One region of the Cupriavidus sp. DL-D2 genome, then DNA from elsewhere that is predicted to be linked to it. Evidence: predicted binding sites of a transcription regulator. Region 1 holds the regulator's gene; each other region holds the start of a gene.

Evidence for each region. The regulator FNR, encoded in region 1, switches genes on or off when oxygen is low (the NO sensors DNR and NnrR bind a similar motif). The targets are predictions, from matches to a motif close to TTGATNNNNATCAA.
Region 2: the regulator FNR is predicted to act here: its motif matches at 2,239-2,252, upstream of cyoA (ubiquinol oxidase subunit II).
Region 3: the regulator FNR is predicted to act here: its motif matches at 2,046-2,059, upstream of ABDB81_RS06275 (fatty acid desaturase).
Region 4: the regulator FNR is predicted to act here: its motif matches at 2,928-2,941, upstream of ABDB81_RS27525 (universal stress protein).

The regions. Positions count from the first base shown of each region.
Region 1 covers NZ_JBDKXK010000069.1:37,652-42,063, forward strand. Annotated here, with positions in the region: gene ABDB81_RS26110 (sulfite exporter TauE/SafE family protein) at 62-832, opposite strand; gene fnr (fumarate/nitrate reduction transcriptional regulator Fnr) at 917-1,642, shown strand; gene ABDB81_RS26120 (hypothetical protein) at 1,709-1,954, opposite strand; gene ABDB81_RS26125 (FixH family protein) at 1,951-2,178, opposite strand; gene ccoG (cytochrome c oxidase accessory protein CcoG) at 2,190-3,683, opposite strand; gene ccoP (cytochrome-c oxidase, cbb3-type subunit III) at 3,735-4,412, opposite strand, start outside.
Region 2 covers NZ_JBDKXK010000089.1:16,430-20,841, forward strand. Annotated here, with positions in the region: gene cyoB (cytochrome o ubiquinol oxidase subunit I) at 1-1,027, opposite strand, end outside; gene cyoA (ubiquinol oxidase subunit II) at 1,159-2,220, opposite strand; gene ABDB81_RS28515 (MFS transporter) at 2,369-3,688, shown strand; gene ABDB81_RS28520 (carbonic anhydrase) at 3,711-4,358, shown strand.
Region 3 covers NZ_JBDKXK010000006.1:104,625-109,036, forward strand. Annotated here, with positions in the region: gene ABDB81_RS06270 (TMEM165/GDT1 family protein) at 1-444, opposite strand, end outside; yybP-ykoY riboswitch at 512-685, opposite strand; gene ABDB81_RS06275 (fatty acid desaturase) at 770-1,942, opposite strand; gene guaD (guanine deaminase) at 2,125-3,456, opposite strand; gene ABDB81_RS06285 (adenosine deaminase) at 3,549-4,412, opposite strand, start outside.
Region 4 covers NZ_JBDKXK010000080.1:6,761-11,172, forward strand. Annotated here, with positions in the region: gene ABDB81_RS27505 (periplasmic heavy metal sensor) at 1-194, opposite strand, end outside; gene ABDB81_RS27510 (sulfurtransferase) at 203-1,111, opposite strand; gene ABDB81_RS27515 (DUF6691 family protein) at 1,291-1,722, opposite strand; gene ABDB81_RS27520 (YeeE/YedE family protein) at 1,724-2,158, opposite strand; gene ABDB81_RS27525 (universal stress protein) at 2,351-2,794, opposite strand; gene ABDB81_RS27530 (hypothetical protein) at 3,034-3,381, opposite strand; gene ABDB81_RS27535 (DUF1488 domain-containing protein) at 3,454-3,732, opposite strand; gene ABDB81_RS27540 (hypothetical protein) at 4,031-4,412, shown strand, end outside.

The sequences.
Region 1 (4,412 bases):
CGTGGTTCTCGCGATTGTATGGCATTACCGCCGGATACCGCAACCCGGGGCTGTGGCCGATTCAGAACACCACGCAGAATCCGGCGTGCGCAAGGGTCTCCGGAAGCCATACGGCGCGGGCCACCCCCAGCAACCCGAAACCCGCCACGAGCAAAGCTGAAACGGTGCGAACCCACCGCTTGCGCGACCACTGCCGCAGGTAACCGGATAACCCCGAGATCACCAGCAGATTCGGCAAAGTACCTAGTCCGAAGGCTCCCATGACGAGTGCGCCCGACGAAGCATTGCCCGCCAGCAGCGCCAAGCCGAGCGCACTATAGATCATTCCGCAGGGCACCATACCCCATACAAGACCCATGCCGAATCGGTGCATCGCTGACGGCACTGCGGCAGGACCGCCATGCAACCCCTGAGTCGATCGAACGTGCCGCAAGAGCTTGGCGACGTGCGAAGCGATCCGCGCGACAAAACGTTCCACGGCACCCATGCGCATCTGCCAGCCGAAAAGCAACCACAATCCGGCCATGATCAGCAACAGGCTCCCCACGCCGAACAGCCATCGCTGCAATGGCAGATAGTCGTGCGCCCACGCCGCCGCACCCACTGCACCGGCCAATGCGCCGAGCAACATGTACGTCGTCACCCGGCCCGCATGCATGACGCAAATCGACATCCACCAGTGCCGTCTAGAACGGTGCAAGAACGAGACCGTCTGTTGCACTTGCTGCGGATTTTGTTCGACTGCAATAGCAATTCCTCCACACATCGCCGCGCAATGCACACCGCCAAACAGGGCAATCAGAAAAACGCTTAAAAGCACGCCAAATGGCAACTGTTCCTCGCTTCCGCGTCACTCCACGCTGTAAAATGCATGCATCGCGCCCTCGCTGCAAGCGCATTCAAACGAGCACTTCAATTGCTGACTTCCATCCCCGTTACCGAGATGTCGCCACGCTGCTCCACGTGTGCCATGGGCCAACTCTGCCTGCCCGTGGGCATGTCGCAGCAGGACCTCGTAAAAATGGACACTCTCGTGCAGGAGCGCGTGCGTGTCCACAAGGGCGAAACGCTGTATCGAATGGGTGAACCGCTCTCCGCGGTCTACGCCATTCGTTTCGGCACGCTGAAAACCCACGTCACCATGGAGGATGGGCGTACTCAAATTACCGGCTTCCATCTTCCGGGAGAAGTCATCGGCCTCGATGGACTCGGCGAGATGCAACATGCATCGGATGCGACCGCCCTCGAGGACGCTGAAGTCTGCGTCGTGCGGTTCGACGATCTGCAATCGCTGTCGAATCATCTGCCTTCGCTGCAAGGTCAGTTCCTGCGACTTATGAGCAAGGAGATCTCGCAGGACCAGGTCATGCTGATCACGCTTGGCTCGATGCGTGCCGAAGAGAGACTCGCCGCCTTCCTCGTCAATATGTCCGAGCGCCTCTCCGCACGCGGTTATTCCTCCACGGAGTTCGTGCTGCGCATGAGCCGCGAGGAAATCGGCAGCTATCTCGGCCTCAAGCTCGAAACCGTCAGCCGCCTGTTCTCCCGGTTCGCGGAAGCTGGCCTGATCCAAATTCGTCAACGGCATGTGAAGATCATCGACATGGCTGGCATCAAGCAGGTCTATAGTCGCTCCTGCTAGGCGCCATCCTGCTGCAAGACCAGAGCCGCACAGCATCACGCTGTTGCGGCTTTTTTTGCGAAATTGCTATTCGAGTTCATCGGTATCGCTGAGCCTGCCCGGCATCGTGTAAAGCGTGAGACCGCTGGACAGTGCGCAGAACAGCCACGCCAGCAGAAAGCCCACGGTGTAGATCGCCTGCCTCGAAGCCTCCACCGGTTGGCCGAAGAAACTGATGTCTCCCGGGTCGACAACGGAAAACACTACCGCCGTAGCCGCGCCACCCATCAGAAACGCTGGCCACAGTACCCACATCAGCCAGCGCAACCTCATGGATGACTCCCTTGTTCCGTGGCGCTTCCGACATCGGCTTTCTCGACGACCAGTCCATGGCGGGTGGCATCGCGCACAGGGACGTCCGCATGTGTGCTGGCCAGCCAGATCGTGATACCACAACCCACCATCGCCAGCATCGGGCCGGCCATCAAGATCCACGGCCACGGCTCCTTGTACCAGGGTCGAACGGCATGGGGAGGCTGTTGGGGGCGCTGAGCCATTGCATCTCCTCTTACAAGTTGCGGGGAACGATAAAGCTTGTGCTCTGACGGATCTGCGACCGGCGTTGCGACTCGGTTTCCGCCGTGACCGTCACGTCGATCTTGTGGGTACCTTGCCTGGCGTCTTCGATCGGCACACGGATGCGAATTGGCAACAGCCGGTTCGACGTGGGATCTAGAGTGCTGGCCGTCTGGTCATACTCGACGGTGAGCCCTTTCATATCGTAGCCATCTACCTTCACATCGATTGTCACTGGTGACTCGGTGGCATTGATCAACTGCAACCGGTACACGTTCTCGACCCAGCGTCCATCCACCTCGCGACCAAGCGCTCCACGGTCTCGAATGATGTCGACCTTCAGCGGCGTGCGCATCGCCAGCGACGCGGCAAAGCCACCCATCAGTGCCAGCCAGATCACCATGTAGATCATGGTGCGAGGCCGCACCAGCCGCTTGCGGGCCTCGGCAATGGACAACGCCGATCGCATGGCATTCTCGGAGGTGTACCGGATCAGCCCGCGCGGGTACTCCAGCTTGTCCATGACCTGATTGCAGGCGTCGATACAAGCTCCGCATCCAATGCATTCGTACTGGAGGCCGTCCCGGATATCGATCCCCGTCGGGCACACCTGCACGCAGATGCTGCAGTCCACGCAGTCGCCCAGGCCGGCGGCACGGTGATCCAGCTTCCGCGAGCGGCCGCCGCGCGGCTCACCACGCCCCACGTCATAGGTCACCACAAAGGTGTCGCGGTCCACCATCACGCTCTGGAAACGCGCATACGGACACATGTACTTGCAGACCTGCTCACGCATGAAGCCGGCGGCGCCCCAGGTAGCGAACGCATAGAAAAGCATCCAGAATGCCTGCCACGGCCCCAGTGACCACTGCAGTATCTCGCTGCCAAGCTCCCGGATCGGCGCGAAATAGCCGATGAATGTGAAGCCGGTCCAGAGGGCGATCAGGATCCAGAGCGTATGCTTCGTCGTCTTGATCCTGAACTTGCGCAAACTCCATGGATCGCCATCGAGCCGGATGCGCGCGATGCGATCACCTTCCACACGCCGCTCGATCCACATGAATATTTCCGTGTAGACCGTCTGAGGACAAGCGTAGCCACAGAAGAGCCGGCCGGCGATGGCGGTGAACAGAAAAAGTGCCAGCGCCGAAATGACCAGGAGCACGGCGAGATAGATCACGTCCTGCGGCCAGAGCACAAGACCGAAAATGTAGAACTTGCGTGCTCCGAGGTCGAACAGAACGGCCTGCCGGTCGTTCCATTGCAGCCAGGGCGCACCGTAGTAGACCAGTTGCGTCAGGATGACGAGCCATACGCGCCAGCTCGAAAACGCGCCTTTCACCGAGCGCGGGTAGATCTTGCGGCGCACCTCGTACAACGCTTCTTCCGTTGCATCGTTAGCGGTCTTGGGCGGTGGCGCGGGGCGCCATCCCCGAGTCTCTGAGACCTCGGGTCCTTCAGGAGGGGATTTCAGGGGCGCATTCATGGGACTAGCCCTAATGCCCCGGTCAGCGCCGTCGCTGGCCGGGGCGGTTTGTCATTGCCCGGCTGCTCCGGCCGCAGCGCTGGAGGTACTGGAGAGTCCCCACACGTAGGCAGTCAGCATCCGGATACGCTCCGGCGTCAGGATTTCTTCGTGCGCTGGCATGTGGCCGTTGTGGCCCTTCAGGATGGCATCGACGATCGCGCCTTCCGAACTGCTGTACAGCCAGACGTTATCGGACAGGTTCGGCGCGCCCAATGCCTGGTTGCCTTTGCCTGTGCCACCGTGGCACGCCGCACAGGTCGACTTGAACGTGCTTTCGCCGCGCGATGCCCGGATCGGGTCGTAGGCCAGCCCGGACAGCGAGCGCACATACTGCGCGGTATCGCCAGCCAGCTTTGCGTCGATGACGCCAGTCAGCGGCGGCATCACGCCATTGCGCCCCTTGGTGATCGATTGCTGGATGGTGTCGGGCTCACCGCCATACAACCAGTCGTTGTCGGTCAGGTTGGGAAAGCCGCGGCTGCCACGCGCATCGGATCCATGGCACTGCGCGCAATAGTTGAGGAATAGTCGCTGGCCGATCTCGCGCGCCTCGGGGTCGGCCGCCACCTGCTTGACATCCATCTTCAGGTACTTGGCGTAGATCTGATGCTGCATGCGCTCGGCGGCCTCGCGGTGCGCGGCCAGCTCCACCTGGGACGAGGTCTTCAGCACGCCAGGATAGGCGCC
Region 2 (4,412 bases), on a different contig from region 1:
CCAGGTACGACAGCACCGTGATCACCACCGTGGCATACACCATCGACGCGTAGCCGAAGAGGCGCTTGCGCGAGTAGGTGGCGGTGACCTCCGAGAACACGCCAAAGACGGGGAGCACGAGGATGTAGACCTCGGGGTGGCCCCAGATCCAGATCAGGTTCACGTAGAGCATGGCGCTGCCGCCCTGATCCGCCGTGAAGAAGTTGGTGCCGACGTAGCGGTCGAGCGAGAGCAATGCGAGCGCTGCGGTCAGCACCGGGAATGCGGCCACGATCAGCACGTTGGAGCACAGCGCCGTCCACGTGAAGATCGGCATGCGCATCAGCGTCATGCCCGGTGCGCGCATCTTGACGATGGTGACCAGCAGGTTGATACCCGATAGCAGTGTCCCCACCCCCGCTACCTGTAACGCCCATATGTAGTAATCGACCCCCACATCCGGACTGTGCAGGATGCCCGATAGCGGTGGATATGCCAGCCAGCCGGTGCGCGCGAATTCGCCGACGAACAGCGACATCATCACGAGCACCGCGCCGCCGGTGGTCATCCAGAAGCTGAAGTTGTTGAGGAAGGGGAACGCCACGTCACGCGCGCCGATCTGCAGCGGCACCACAAAGTTCATCAGTCCCGTGATCAGCGGCATGGCCACGAAGAAGATCATGATCACGCCGTGTGCCGTGAAGATCTGGTCGTAGTGGTGAGGGGGCAGGTAGCCGAGGTTGTCGCCAAAGGCCACGGCCTGCTGAATACGCATCATCACTGCGTCGGCAAAGCCGCGCAGCAGCATCACGATGCCCAGGATGACGTACATGATGCCGATCTTCTTGTGGTCGATGCTGGTGAACCACTCGCGCCACAGGTAGCCCCAGACGCGGTAGTAGGTCAGCAGCCCTACCAGTGCCACGCCGCCGAGCAGCACGACGGCAAACGTGGCGATCAGGATCGGTTCATGCAGCGGGATGGCCTCCCACGAGAGTCGGCCAAAGATCGGATGAAGCGGACTGGCGAGTGTGGAGTGCTCGGGCATGTTTGTCACCTGGGCCTGTGTTGACCAATTCTGGCCGACGAGTGAGATGAAAAGCGTTGAAAGCCTGGATTACGCCGATTGCCTGGAATGCCGCATGGCAGACCGTCGCCATCGCAACGGTCACTGCAAGGTCAGCGTAACAATCGCCCGCCGTCCACCGCGCCCGGTGCCGCGCCATCCGGCGCGAATGCCGGCGACACAGCCACGGTATTGCTGGCGGTACAGATTTCAGCGGAAGGATCGAACTTGCCGCGGCTGCGGTCCAGCGCCATCGTGTCTGCCATGCAGGTGCCGCCATCCACGCAACGGTTCAGGATCTGCTGGTAGAGCTCGGGGGCCACGCTGGCATAGCGCCGCACCGGCTCGCGTTCGCTGGGCTTGGCCAGCGCCTGGTAGCTTTCTTTCGACAAGGGTGTGCCCGAGGCTTTCACCTGCTGTACCCATTTGTCGAAGTCGCCTTCGGAGAGGCCGTGGAACTTGAACGACATGTGCGAGAAGCCCGCGCCGCTGTAGTTCGATGACAGTCCCTCGTAGACACCGGGCTTGTTGATCACCGCGTGGAGCTTGCTTTCCATGCCGGGCATCGCGTAGACCATGCCGGCCAGGGAGGGGACGAAGAACGCGTTCATGACCGAGGTGGCCGTGAGCTTGAACGCGATGGGCCGGTCCACCGGCGCGGCCAGTTCGTTGACCGTCGCTATGCCTTGTTCGGGATACAGGAACAGCCATTTCCAGTCCATCGCCACCACTTCCACGGTCAGTGGCTTGATGTCGGCGGGGACGGCGCGTTTGTCGTCGAGCCGTGTGATGGGCCGGTAAGGATCGAGCTGGTGGGTGCTCACCCATGTCACGGCACCCAGCGCAATGATGATCAGCAGTGGCGCGGCCCAGATGGCCAGTTCCAGCACGGTGGAGTGGTCCCACTCGGGGTTGTAGGGCGCGTCCTTGGCATTCTCTCGGTAGCGCCATGCGAACAGCAGCGTCAGGCATATCACCGGGACGATGATGAGCAACATCAGCAGCGTGGCGATGATGATCAGGTCGCGGTTGCGCACGGCGAGGTCGCCGGAAGGTGACAGCAGTACCGCGTTGCCACAACCCGCGACGGTCAGGAGCATGGCGATTGCGGCACTTCTAAGAAGCAATCTTTTCGTCACACCAAATGTTGGCACTGCAGCATCGAAGCGTGGCATGGTTCTCGGAAGTGGCGTTTGAATTACGTCGACGGCGGACCGACGTAGCAATCTTTCGATTTCCAATGGCAGTTTAGGCGCTATTCTTGTCAGTGCGGGACTTTAAGTGCAGTACGACATTCCTTCTGCTCTCGATGGAGACTCCACGATGGCCAGTCTGACCCACCAGCATCGCGCGTCGCCGACTGCACCTCCGGCGCCGGGACACCACGAGGTGGCACCTGCCGAAATCGCCACAGGCGTGGTGATTGGGCGTGCTTCCGAGTATTTCGATTTCTTCGTCTACGGCATCGCCTCGGTACTGGTTTTCCCGAAGGTCTACTTTCCGTTTGCCAGTGAGCTGAACGCGCTGCTGTTCAGCTTCGCGATCTTCTCGTTCGCGTTCATCGGCCGCCCGTTCGGCACCGCGCTGTTCATGCGCATCCAGCGCCGGTGGGGGCGGGGTACCAAGCTGACTGCCTCGCTGTTCCTGCTCGGCACCGCCACGGTGGGCATCGCCTTCCTGCCAGCCTATGCGTCGATCGGCAGCGCGGCGATCTACCTGCTGGCGTTCTTCCGCTTCGTGCAGGGCATTGCGTTCGGTGGCTCGTGGGACGGGCTGCCTTCGCTGCTGGCGCTCAATGCCCCGGCGGACAAGCGCGGCTGGTACGCGATGCTGGGGCAACTGGGCGCGCCCACGGGATTCATCATCGCGGGCGGGCTGTTCCTGTTCCTGCATGCGAGCCTGACACCGGCGGAGTTCATCGACTGGGGCTGGCGCTATCCGTTCTTCGTGGCCTTCGCCATCAACGTGGTGGCGCTGTTCGCACGGCTGCGGCTGGTGGTGACCCACGAATACACGCGCCTGCTGGAGGAAGACGAACTGGAGCCGCTGAGCACGTTGCAGATGGTCAACGCGCAGGGCTTCAACATCTTCCTGGGCGCCTTCGCCTCGCTGGCCAGCTATGCGCTGTTCCACCTCGTCACGGTCTTTCCGCTGGGCTGGGTGATCCTGCACAAGACCCAGGACATCTCCGACGTGCTGGCGATCCAGCTGGTGGGCGGCTTCATCGCGATCATCGGCACGATCATCTCCGGCTGGATTGCCGACAAGATTGGCCGGCGCACCACGCTGGCGGTAATGGCCGTGCTGATCGGTATCTTCAGTCTGGCCACGCCGTGGCTGCTGGGTGGCGATTCCACTGCGCAGGACATCTTCATCCTGGTGGGCTTCGGGTTGCTGGGCCTGTCCTATGGGCAATCGGCTGGCGCGGTCACGTCGAACTTCGATCCGAAATTCCGCTACACGGGCGCTGCATTGACCACGGACTTTGGCTGGCTGTTCGGTGCCGCGTTTGCGCCATTGGTCGCGCTGGGGCTGTCGTCGCTGTTCGGCCTGGCGGCGGTGAGCCTCTACCTGCTGTCAGGGGTGTTGGGCACGCTGATTGCGCTGCGCGTGAACCGTGCGCTCGGTACACCGGACGAATGACGCCTGACGTGAAAGCGCCGAAGTGAAAGATCTCGTCCGGGGCATCCTCAAGTTCCAGCGCGAAGCCTATCCGCAGCGCTCCGCGCTGTTCCGCCATCTCGCCACGCAGCAAAACCCGGGCACGCTGTTCATCGCCTGTTCCGACAGCCGCGTGGAACCCGCGCTGCTGACGCAGAGCGAGCCGGGCGATCTCTTCGTGATCCGCAACGCCGGCAACATCGTGCCCGCGTACGCGGTGCAGCCCGGCGGTGTGTCGGCCAGCGTGGAGTTTGCGGTGGCCGGCCTGAAGGTGCGCGACATCGTGATCTGCGGCCACTCGAACTGCGGGGCCATGACGGCGGTGGCGATGGGGCAGGACCTCGACCATATGCCGGCCGTGGCGCGCTGGCTCCAGCATGCTGGCGGTGCGCACAAGATCTGCCTGGCGAAACCGCATGCGTCTGACCGGGAGCGCGTTGACGACATGGTCCGGCAAAACGTGATCGAGCAGCTTGCGCACCTGCGCACGCATCCATCGGTTGCGCAGGCGCTGGAAGAGAAGCGCGTGGACCTGCACGGCTGGGTCTATGACATTGGCACGGGCGGCATCGATGCCTACGACAGCCGCACCGGGAGCTTCGTACCGCTGGTCGAGCATCCCGAGGTCACGGCCACCATTGCACGAGCATGATTGCCTTGCGAACAATCGACGGAAAAGTGCAACAAAGGGTTCATTAACTGGGCG
Region 3 (4,412 bases), on a different contig from region 1:
CATCCCGAGCGTCGTGCCTGCTACCACGGCCAGGACTTCACCATGGAAACGCGCAGCCAGCGCCACGGTGGCGATCTGCGTCTTGTCGCCCATTTCGGCAAAGAAGAATGCCACGATGGTTGTACCCAGGATGCCGAGCGTGGTCTTGGCAGGCTTGGTGTCTTCGGCGTCGTCCAGCTTGTCCGGGATCAGCATCCATGCCGCCATGGCGATAAAGCCCAGGCCCAGGATCCACCGCAGGAGATTCGCGCCCAGCACATCGGTCAGCCATCCACCCAGTGCCCCGGCAAAACCGTGGTTGACCAGTGTGGCGATCAGGATGCCGAGAATGATGGGGATGGGTTTGCGATACCGTGCTGCGAGGACGAGCGAAAGCAATTGCGTCTTGTCGCCCATTTCCGCGAGCGCGACGATCCCTGTGGAGACGAGGAATGAGGATGCCATTTCTTATAGGTCGAATAACCGGGCCGAAGGCGCATCTGCGAGATGCCAATGACGCATGCCTTTCCCGGCCCGGCCAGAAAGGTATGGTCATCGGTCTCGCCAGGCGCCGGACGCAAGGTCCAGAGCTGCGCACGCCATAACTGCGGTGGCAGTCAAGTCTGTTGACGTACGCCCCTGTCTTCCGGATGCCGCATTGCGCGGCGCGGTGAGATCAGGGCGGCTACTCCCCAATGGAAGGCCGCATTGTAGCCAGAGCGGTGGATGATGTCCACCAATCCGGCGTAAATGCTAGTTTTTGAGAACGGTTCTCAGTAGATGGTGCGTATCAGACGGGGACCGGCGAGTTCTCGCTGGTCTGGCGACCGCGGAAATCGGTCCAGCAAAGTGCCTTGAAATCGTAGAGTTTGCAGCGGCGCGCCGTGCGGAAGTACCAGCGCCACGAGAAGTTCTCGATGATGATGCGGCCCGGCAGTGCGTGTTCGAGCAGTGCCTGGGCCTTCTTGAGCCGGTACAGCGGCACGCTCATGTCCACGTGGTGCGCGGTGTGCTCCATGATGTGATGCAGCGCGGCGCCGATACCCATGCCGAAGCGCAGGTGGACCGTGGTCGAGACGAACGGCTGCGCCTTGGACCACATCGGCTTGGTGTCGTACCACGCCACGCTCGTATGCGTGTGGTGGACGTACAGGACGAAGCCGACCGTGGTGTTCCAGATCAGGAACGGCAGCACGAAACCCGTGCCGATCATCAACAGGACCGACTGCTCCGTGGCCATCGCCAGCACTGCCAACGCACCGATCCACAGCGCGCCGAAGGCGGCGACCAGTGCGCAATCCCACATGAAGATTGCACGACGGGTTGCCATCTGGCGCTTGCTCGGGAAAAACAGCTTGAACCACCAGATTTCGATGAGGTAGTACAGGCCGGCGCCGAATCCATTACGGTAGATCCGCTCCATCGCGCGGCGCCGGCGCGGCAGCGCGCGGAATTCTTCCAGCGAGTAGGGCGCCCACACGAAGTCGAAGCCCTTGAGATTGGTGTAGCCGTGATGGACCACGTTGTGGCCCACTTCCCACAGGCTGTACGGCGTGAGCGACGGCAGGAAGGTCAGCCGGCCGAGCCATTTGTTCAGGCCGCGGTTGTCGGTCAGGCTCTGGTGGCAGGCGTCATGGCCGATGATGAACAGGCGGGCGATGATCAGGCCGGCCAGCACACCCAGACCGACCTTGGCCCACCATGCCGGCACCAGTACCACGCCGGCCAGCACTGCCGCGAACAGCAGATAGTCGAACGCGAACAGCATCAGCGCGCGCGGCGTGCTGCGGTCCCCGAGCGGGATCAGCCAGCTGCGGATGGTCTTGCGATTGGGAAAGGGGGCTTCGAACGCGATGGGTTCGGGCAGGGGAAGGTTGCCGCGTGTATGCGGCTGGCCGGGATTGCTGGCCCCAGCGTCGGCCGAGGCGTCGGCAGCAGATAGGGTGTCGGATCGGGCAGTCATCGATGTGTCAGGCTTGTCGGAGTCGAGGCTGCGCCCATCCTATACGGCAAAAGCGGAGGGGCGCATGAATCCGACAGGCTAGAAGGGTTTGATGACTGTTGTGTTGATCCCAATCAAGACACTTGGGCTATTAGGGATATTTCTGGTCAGGAATCGGAACGTTGTTTGCGCTCGGACACCTTTCAGGACGCCATTGTGCGGGTGGCTTCGCCCATCACATAGACGTTGTCGATCACGCGGTCGTCGCCCAGCATGGCGAACGCGAACAGTTGCTCTTCCAGAGTCTCGCAGCGGCTGCTGCGTCGTCCGATCAGCGGCGTGGCCTCCGGGTCCAGCACGATGAAATCGGCTTCGCAACCTGTCTCGAAACTGCCCACGCGGTCCTGCCAGCCGAGCGCATCGGCCGCCGCGCGCGTGGCCAGGTAGAACATCCGCAGCGCGGTCAGGTGATAGCCGCCCATGCGCGCCACCTTGTGTGCGGCATTCATCGTGCGGAACATCGAGAACGACGTGCCGCCGCCCACGTCGGTGGCCAGCGTCACGTTGAGACGGTTGGCGTCGGACTGGTGGAAGTCGTAGAAGCCGCTGCCCAGGAACAGGTTCGACGTGGGGCAGTGGGCCACGGCTGCGCCGCTGTCGGCCAGGCGAACGCGGTCCTCGGGGTCGAGGTAGATCGCGTGGCCGTAGAACGCGCCGGGGCGCAGCAGGCTGTAGCGGTCATAGACGTCGAGGTAGCTGCGCGCATCGGGGAACAGCTCCGCCACCCATTTCACCTCGTCGCGGTTTTCGGCAACGTGAGTCTGGATGAAAACGTCCGAATGGGCGCGCGCGAGTTCGCCGCAGGCGGCCAGTTGGGCCTCGGTGGAGGTCGGGGCGAAGCGCGGCGTGATGGCATAGGCCAGACGGTCCTTGCCATGCCACTTCGAGATCAGGTCCGCCGAATCGCGCGCACCGGTCTCGGCGGTGTCGCGCAGGAATTCGGGGCAGTTGCGGTCCATCATCACCTTGCCGGTGATCATGCGCAGGTTGCGCGCCTGGCTGGCGGCGAACAGCGCGTCGGCGGACGCAGCGTGCACGGTGCTCCAGACCATGGCAGTGGTGGTGCCGTTGCGCAGCAGCTCGTCGGTAAAGAAATCGGCCACGCCGCGCGCGTAGGTGGCGTCGCTGAAGCGGCGCTCCTCGGGGAAGGTGTACGTGTCGAGCCAGTGCAGCAGGCCCGGCGACGGCGACGCGATGATATCGGTCTGCGGATAGTGGACGTGCGTGTCGATAAAGCCCGGCACGATCAGCTTGCCGCGATGATCGATGACTTCGGCGCCAACCGGGATGTCGTGCGACAGGTCTGCGTAGGCACCGGCCGCAGCGATGTGGCCGTTCGTGACGATCAGCAGGCCGTCTTCCCAATACTCGTAGGCATCCTCATGAAACTGCGGATCGCGCAGGAAATGGAGGATGCGGCCGCGCACGGCGCGGGTGCCGGAGGTGTTCGGGAAGGAGGGGGCAGTCGTCGTCATCGTCTTGTCTCAGGGGCGGCCGGAGCCAGCGCCCGCGCGGATCTTGCGATCTTGCAGCGGGCGCGGCGCCGGCATTCTTCGTATGTGCCCGGTCAGGTCGTGGGGTTCACGTTGGCCGTTGCAGGCGGGTGGGTGGGCGTGGCCGACCAGAAGTGGTCGACTTCGGCCAGGAAATCGGCTTTCCGCGCGTCCGGCAGGAAGGCCGCTTCGAAACTGTTGCGGGCCAGCTTGTAGGCGTCTGCAGCATCCAGCGGCAGCGCATCGAACGTGGCTTCCCAGTTGGCGTTCATGTAGCCGCCGAAATACGCAGGATCGTCCGAGTGCAGCGTCACGGCCACGCCAGCATCCAGCAGCTTTTTCAGCGAATGATCGGCCAGGTCCGGGTACACCTTCAGCTTCTGGTTAGACAGCGGGCACACGGTCAGCGCGATGCGTTCGCGTGCGAGGCGCTGCACCAGTGCGTCGTCGTCGATGGCACGCACGCCGTGGTCGATGCGCTCCACCTTGAGGATGTCCAGTGCGTCCGTCACGTACTGTGCCGGGCCTTCCTCGCCAGCGTGTGCCACGAGTCGCAGGCCCAGTTCCTTCGCACGGGCAAACACGCGCGCGAACTTTTCGGGCGGGTTGCCGCGCTCGGACGAATCGAGTCCCACGCCGACGAAGCGGTCGCGATACGGCAGCGCGGCTTCGAGCGTGGCGAACGCGTCTTCCTCGGAAAGATGGCGCAGGAAGCAGAGAATCAGGCTGCTCGAAAAATCGTACTCGGTGCTGGCCTGCGCCAGCGCGTCGGAAATACCGTCGATCACGGTGCCCATCGGCACGCCACGTTCGGTGTGGGTTTGCGGATCGAAAAAGATCTCGGCATGGCGCACGTTGTCGGCGGCGGCGCGCTTCACGTAGTCCATCGTCATGTCGAAGAAATCTTCCTCGGTCAGCAGCACGCTGGCACCGGCGTA
Region 4 (4,412 bases), on a different contig from region 1:
CCCATACCTCCCCCTATCATGTCGGGGCCCATGCCGTAACGGCCATGCATCCCATAGCCGGGCCCACGCGTGCAGTCGTTCGTGCCGCGCGCTGCCGGAGCGGGCGGCGCCGCCATCGCCACGATGGCAATCGACGTGAGACAAAGGCCAACGGCCTGCCGGATAGCGGACTTCGATGTGTAATGCTTGGACATGACGTCTCCTAGCGTTGGCAATTGCGGTCACCGACTGGCCGCCCGGCGTTGGCGCCCGCATAAGGCAACCCCGCTTCGATGGGCAAGGTCATGTCCCTCGACCACTCGTTCCACGATCCAAGATAGAGGCGTACGTCCTGTATGCCGGCCTCTTCCAGCGCCACGAAGGTGTTCGACGCACGAGCGCCTTTGAAGCAGAACACAACAACGGGCGTATCGCGGCGAATTCCCACCGTGGCGCATTCGGCCAGGATTTCCTCGGCCGACTTGAACCGCGGCCCCGTGGCAGACGGCTTCATCATGCGATACCACTCGATCCAGACGGAATGCGGGATGCGACCTTTGCGGGGACAGAAGTCTTTGCCGTACGGCGAGGAACTCGCGCCGATCCACTCGTCGACATCACGCACGTCGAGCTTCACGATGCGCGGGTCGTCGACGATGCGCTTCATTTCCGCCAAATCCACGAGCAGACCGGTGTCGTCGTCCGTGATGGGAAAGGTCGCCCTGACAGGTGTGAAAACCTCGGTCGTGCTCGGCAGGCCTTCCGCACTCCACGCCTGGTAGCCACCATGCAGTACCTTGATCTTGTCGCGCGGATAACCCAGATATCTGAGCAGGATGTATCCGCGGCACGATTGGCCGAACCCCGTGGCCATCGCTTGCTCGTAGACGACGGCTGTTTCATTGCCTGACAAGCCCGCTTTGCCGAAGGCCGCCGCAAAGGTAGCGCGCAGCGCCCTGAGGCCTTCGGGTGTGGTGGTTGCAAGATAGGTGAATATTTCGTGGATGCTCACCGCGCCCGGCAAATGCGCCTCCGCATAATGGGCCGCATCTCGGGTATCGATTAGCACAACCGCCTCCGATCGAAGTGCTTCGTCGAGTTCGGCAGGAGAAATGAGTACGCTGTCACGCATGGTGGGATCCCTTCTTCGGTATGGGGACGCGACGTCCGTACGGCCGGGAACCGTACCGTGTAGGAATGGCTTGACGGCCAAGGCTTTGCGTAGCGACCTGTCAGTTCCGATTCTGGGATAGCAGGCAGGCCTGTGGTTGATTTGTGTCAACCCAAGCTCGACCTATGATCAGCCCACGCTCAAACGCTCGCCACACCCGATTTCGCCTGTTCGATCAGCTCGAACACCATCATGCCTGCGAGCATGGCAAGGACGAAACCAGCGGCCTTCGGATATCCCGCACCCAACGCCACCAATGCGGGCCCCGGGCAGAAGCCCGCCACTCCCCAGCCGATTCCGAAGGTGGCACTGCCGAGGATCAGGCGCCATGTGATCGACGTGTTGGAGGGCCACTGCATCGGCAGCCCGAGCCAACAACGTGTGCGGCGCCGGGCGAAAAAAAACCCCAGCGAGGCCAGCACGATCGCGCCGAGCATGACAAAAGCGAGCGAAGGGTCCCACACGCCGGCAAGGTCCAGAAACGCCAGGACCTTGGCAGGGTTCGCCATGCCCGACATCATCAGACCGAGTCCGAATACCAGTCCGGCTATCCACGCAGTGATCATGCCCATCTCAGGCTCCCAGTAGATGACGTTTTACGAAAACGGTCAGGAGGCCCGCTGCCATGAAGGTGAGCGTGCCGACAATTGATCGCGCCGAACCGCGCGAGATGCCGCACACGCCATGCCCGCTTGTACATCCGCTTGCGTATCGCGTGCCGATGCCTACGAGAAAGCCGGCCACCAGAACTTGGAGCCAGCCAGCCTCGATGTCGGCAACGGGAGGATGACCCGCAAAACGGCCCAGTATGGGTGCGCTCAGCAGCCCAGCAAGGAAAGCAATACGCCACCCCATGTCACGGCGCGTCACGCCCAGCAATCCGCCCAGGATACCGCTAATGCCGGCAATGCGGCCGTTGAAGAGAATCAGCACCGTGGCCGCCAAGCCGATAAGCAGGCCGCCGCCGAACGACAGTAACGGAGTGAAATGATCAAGATCCAGCGTCATGATTTCCCGAATCGGTAATTCGCCCCTGCGCTGCGGCATATCAAGAAGCACGAGCGGTTACCGCAGGCGCAATCGGCTCGTGTCGAGGTGCGACCTCCCAGGCGCCAAGAATATACAGCAGCGTCGATTACCGCTGCCAGATGCGTCCGGCAGGACCGCGAATTGGCTTTACAGCCGAGACCCAGGCATATGTCACCGGCCGTGCGCGGATTCGCCCTTCACCAGAATGACGGGGCACGGTGCATGGGCGATGACACGGCCCGCCACGGAGCCGACGATGGCATCGAAAAATGCTCCCCGGCCGTGGGTGCCCATCACAATGGCTGACGCATCGACGGAACGTGCTAGCTCGACGATGCGGTCGGGCGCGAAGCCGGTCAGCGCGTGCTGCTCGAACGATACGCCGCCGAGGTTGAGGATATCGGCGGCCGAGCGCAAAGTCCGGCTGCTTTCGTCCGCGTGCCATGCGGCCAGCTCGGTGGCGCTAATGTATGACTTCACCTCACCCGACACGTCCGGCATGCAATGAACCAAGTGGACAAGCAATGGACCCTTGAGCAATTCTCCGGCGGCCACAAAGTGCGCCGCCGCATCGCTGTACGTTGACCCATCAGCGGCAAGTACGATGGATTGCATGGCAGGCTCCTTGAGTCGAGAACGGCAACGTGCCGCACTTCACTGAGAATGGGGTGTTGTCGCGACACGGTGATTCTTTGGTCCGTCGCGTCGGTCCCGTGTTGAACAGATAGGTGACGAATTCTGCCGGAATTTGGTCTGGATTAAGGGATACGTGGTCTTCGTGTGGTCCAGGGTAGCGGTGTCGTTCCGATCGTCGGATCATCGGCATGCCGGAATGGATGCGACCAAGAGCAATTTCAAGGGACAGGAGGATCATCCTTCATCCCGACCAGAGAATGCCGGCGAAGGATACCTTGGTCGTCGAAGACCAGGACCAAGCTGTACTTAGCGGTCGATGCGGCTTCCCTGCGCCGCATCGGCACATAACCCTGCTTATTGCGGTCGACTTGATAGATCATGACGCGACCACCTTCCCACACCGCGCTTGGCTCGGCCAGTTTCATGTACACGTCCTCCCGGGTTGTCACGCCGTCCTGCAGGAACGTCAGAAGCTGTGGATCGCCTGGCGGATAGCTAGCGCAAGCGGCGAGTATCGCCAATAGGATCACGATGGCACTTCGACTGGCCCAGATCGTTTTCATCATCAATCATCTCTTTTCAAAGCGTCCGGCACCGCAAACTGTGCCGCCTCGCCGCAATCCTCGTGTCACTCAAAGCTACATACCGAATCGAAAGTGCCCACTGTGCAGCAGAACGTTGTATGCCCCGGTCATCTCGAACAGGCCACGGGCCATCGTCTCGATGGCCCCCCTGTGCTTTTGATAGGCCACGAACAAGTCTTCCGGTCGACATGATCGCGCGCCGAAGTGGTCCTCCAGGGCTTCGGCGGTAATGCCATAACACGCTTGCGCGCCATTTACGCGCGCTTGGCACTGAAGGCTGGGGCCTGCCGAGCAGTAAGTCGGCAACATTCCTGAAAACTCGATTGCGCTCATGATGTGTTCGGCGATACGTAGCCGTACCCGGAGACGTCACCTTACCTAGCCTAGGCGTTAGCCCAATCGGTGATTTGATTCATCGCAAGGGCGCATGGATCGCGCCACGCCACGCGAGGGTTGCGCGTCTTTGTCTCGTGGTGAGCAGCATCGACCCCGCAACTGATACCGTTGGCGACAGTCCTTCGTGCCTCCGAACGTTGCACGGCAATCGCTTTGCGTTGCGTCAACGGCCACCGCCCACGCGGACATAAAGTGAGAATTAACGCGGCAACGCAATCACATAGCGGAATCGATCATGAGCTTCCTCGGCACTCGCCGCTCCTGGGTCAAGATCACGATCCTCGCTGCCTCTACCGCATTGGCTGGCCCGGCCTGCGCTCAAGCGTCGACAAGTACGCCCAAGGCCGCTCCGCAGCAGGGCGCCACCAGCATTCCTTACCTCTCGGGGGGCATCGGCGCCGACGATGTGGCGCGCATGCGCTCGCTTGCGCCGCAGTTCAATGTGCACCTGCGATTCCAGGATCGATCGGATGGCGCATCGCTTTCGGACGTCAAGGTGCTGCTACTCAATGCGCGACACGAACGCGTCCTGCGCGTGGTGAGCGAGGGACCGCTGCTGTATATGCGGGTGCCGCCCGGCCAATACTATCTGGCGGCGGTGTACCAGGGCATCATCC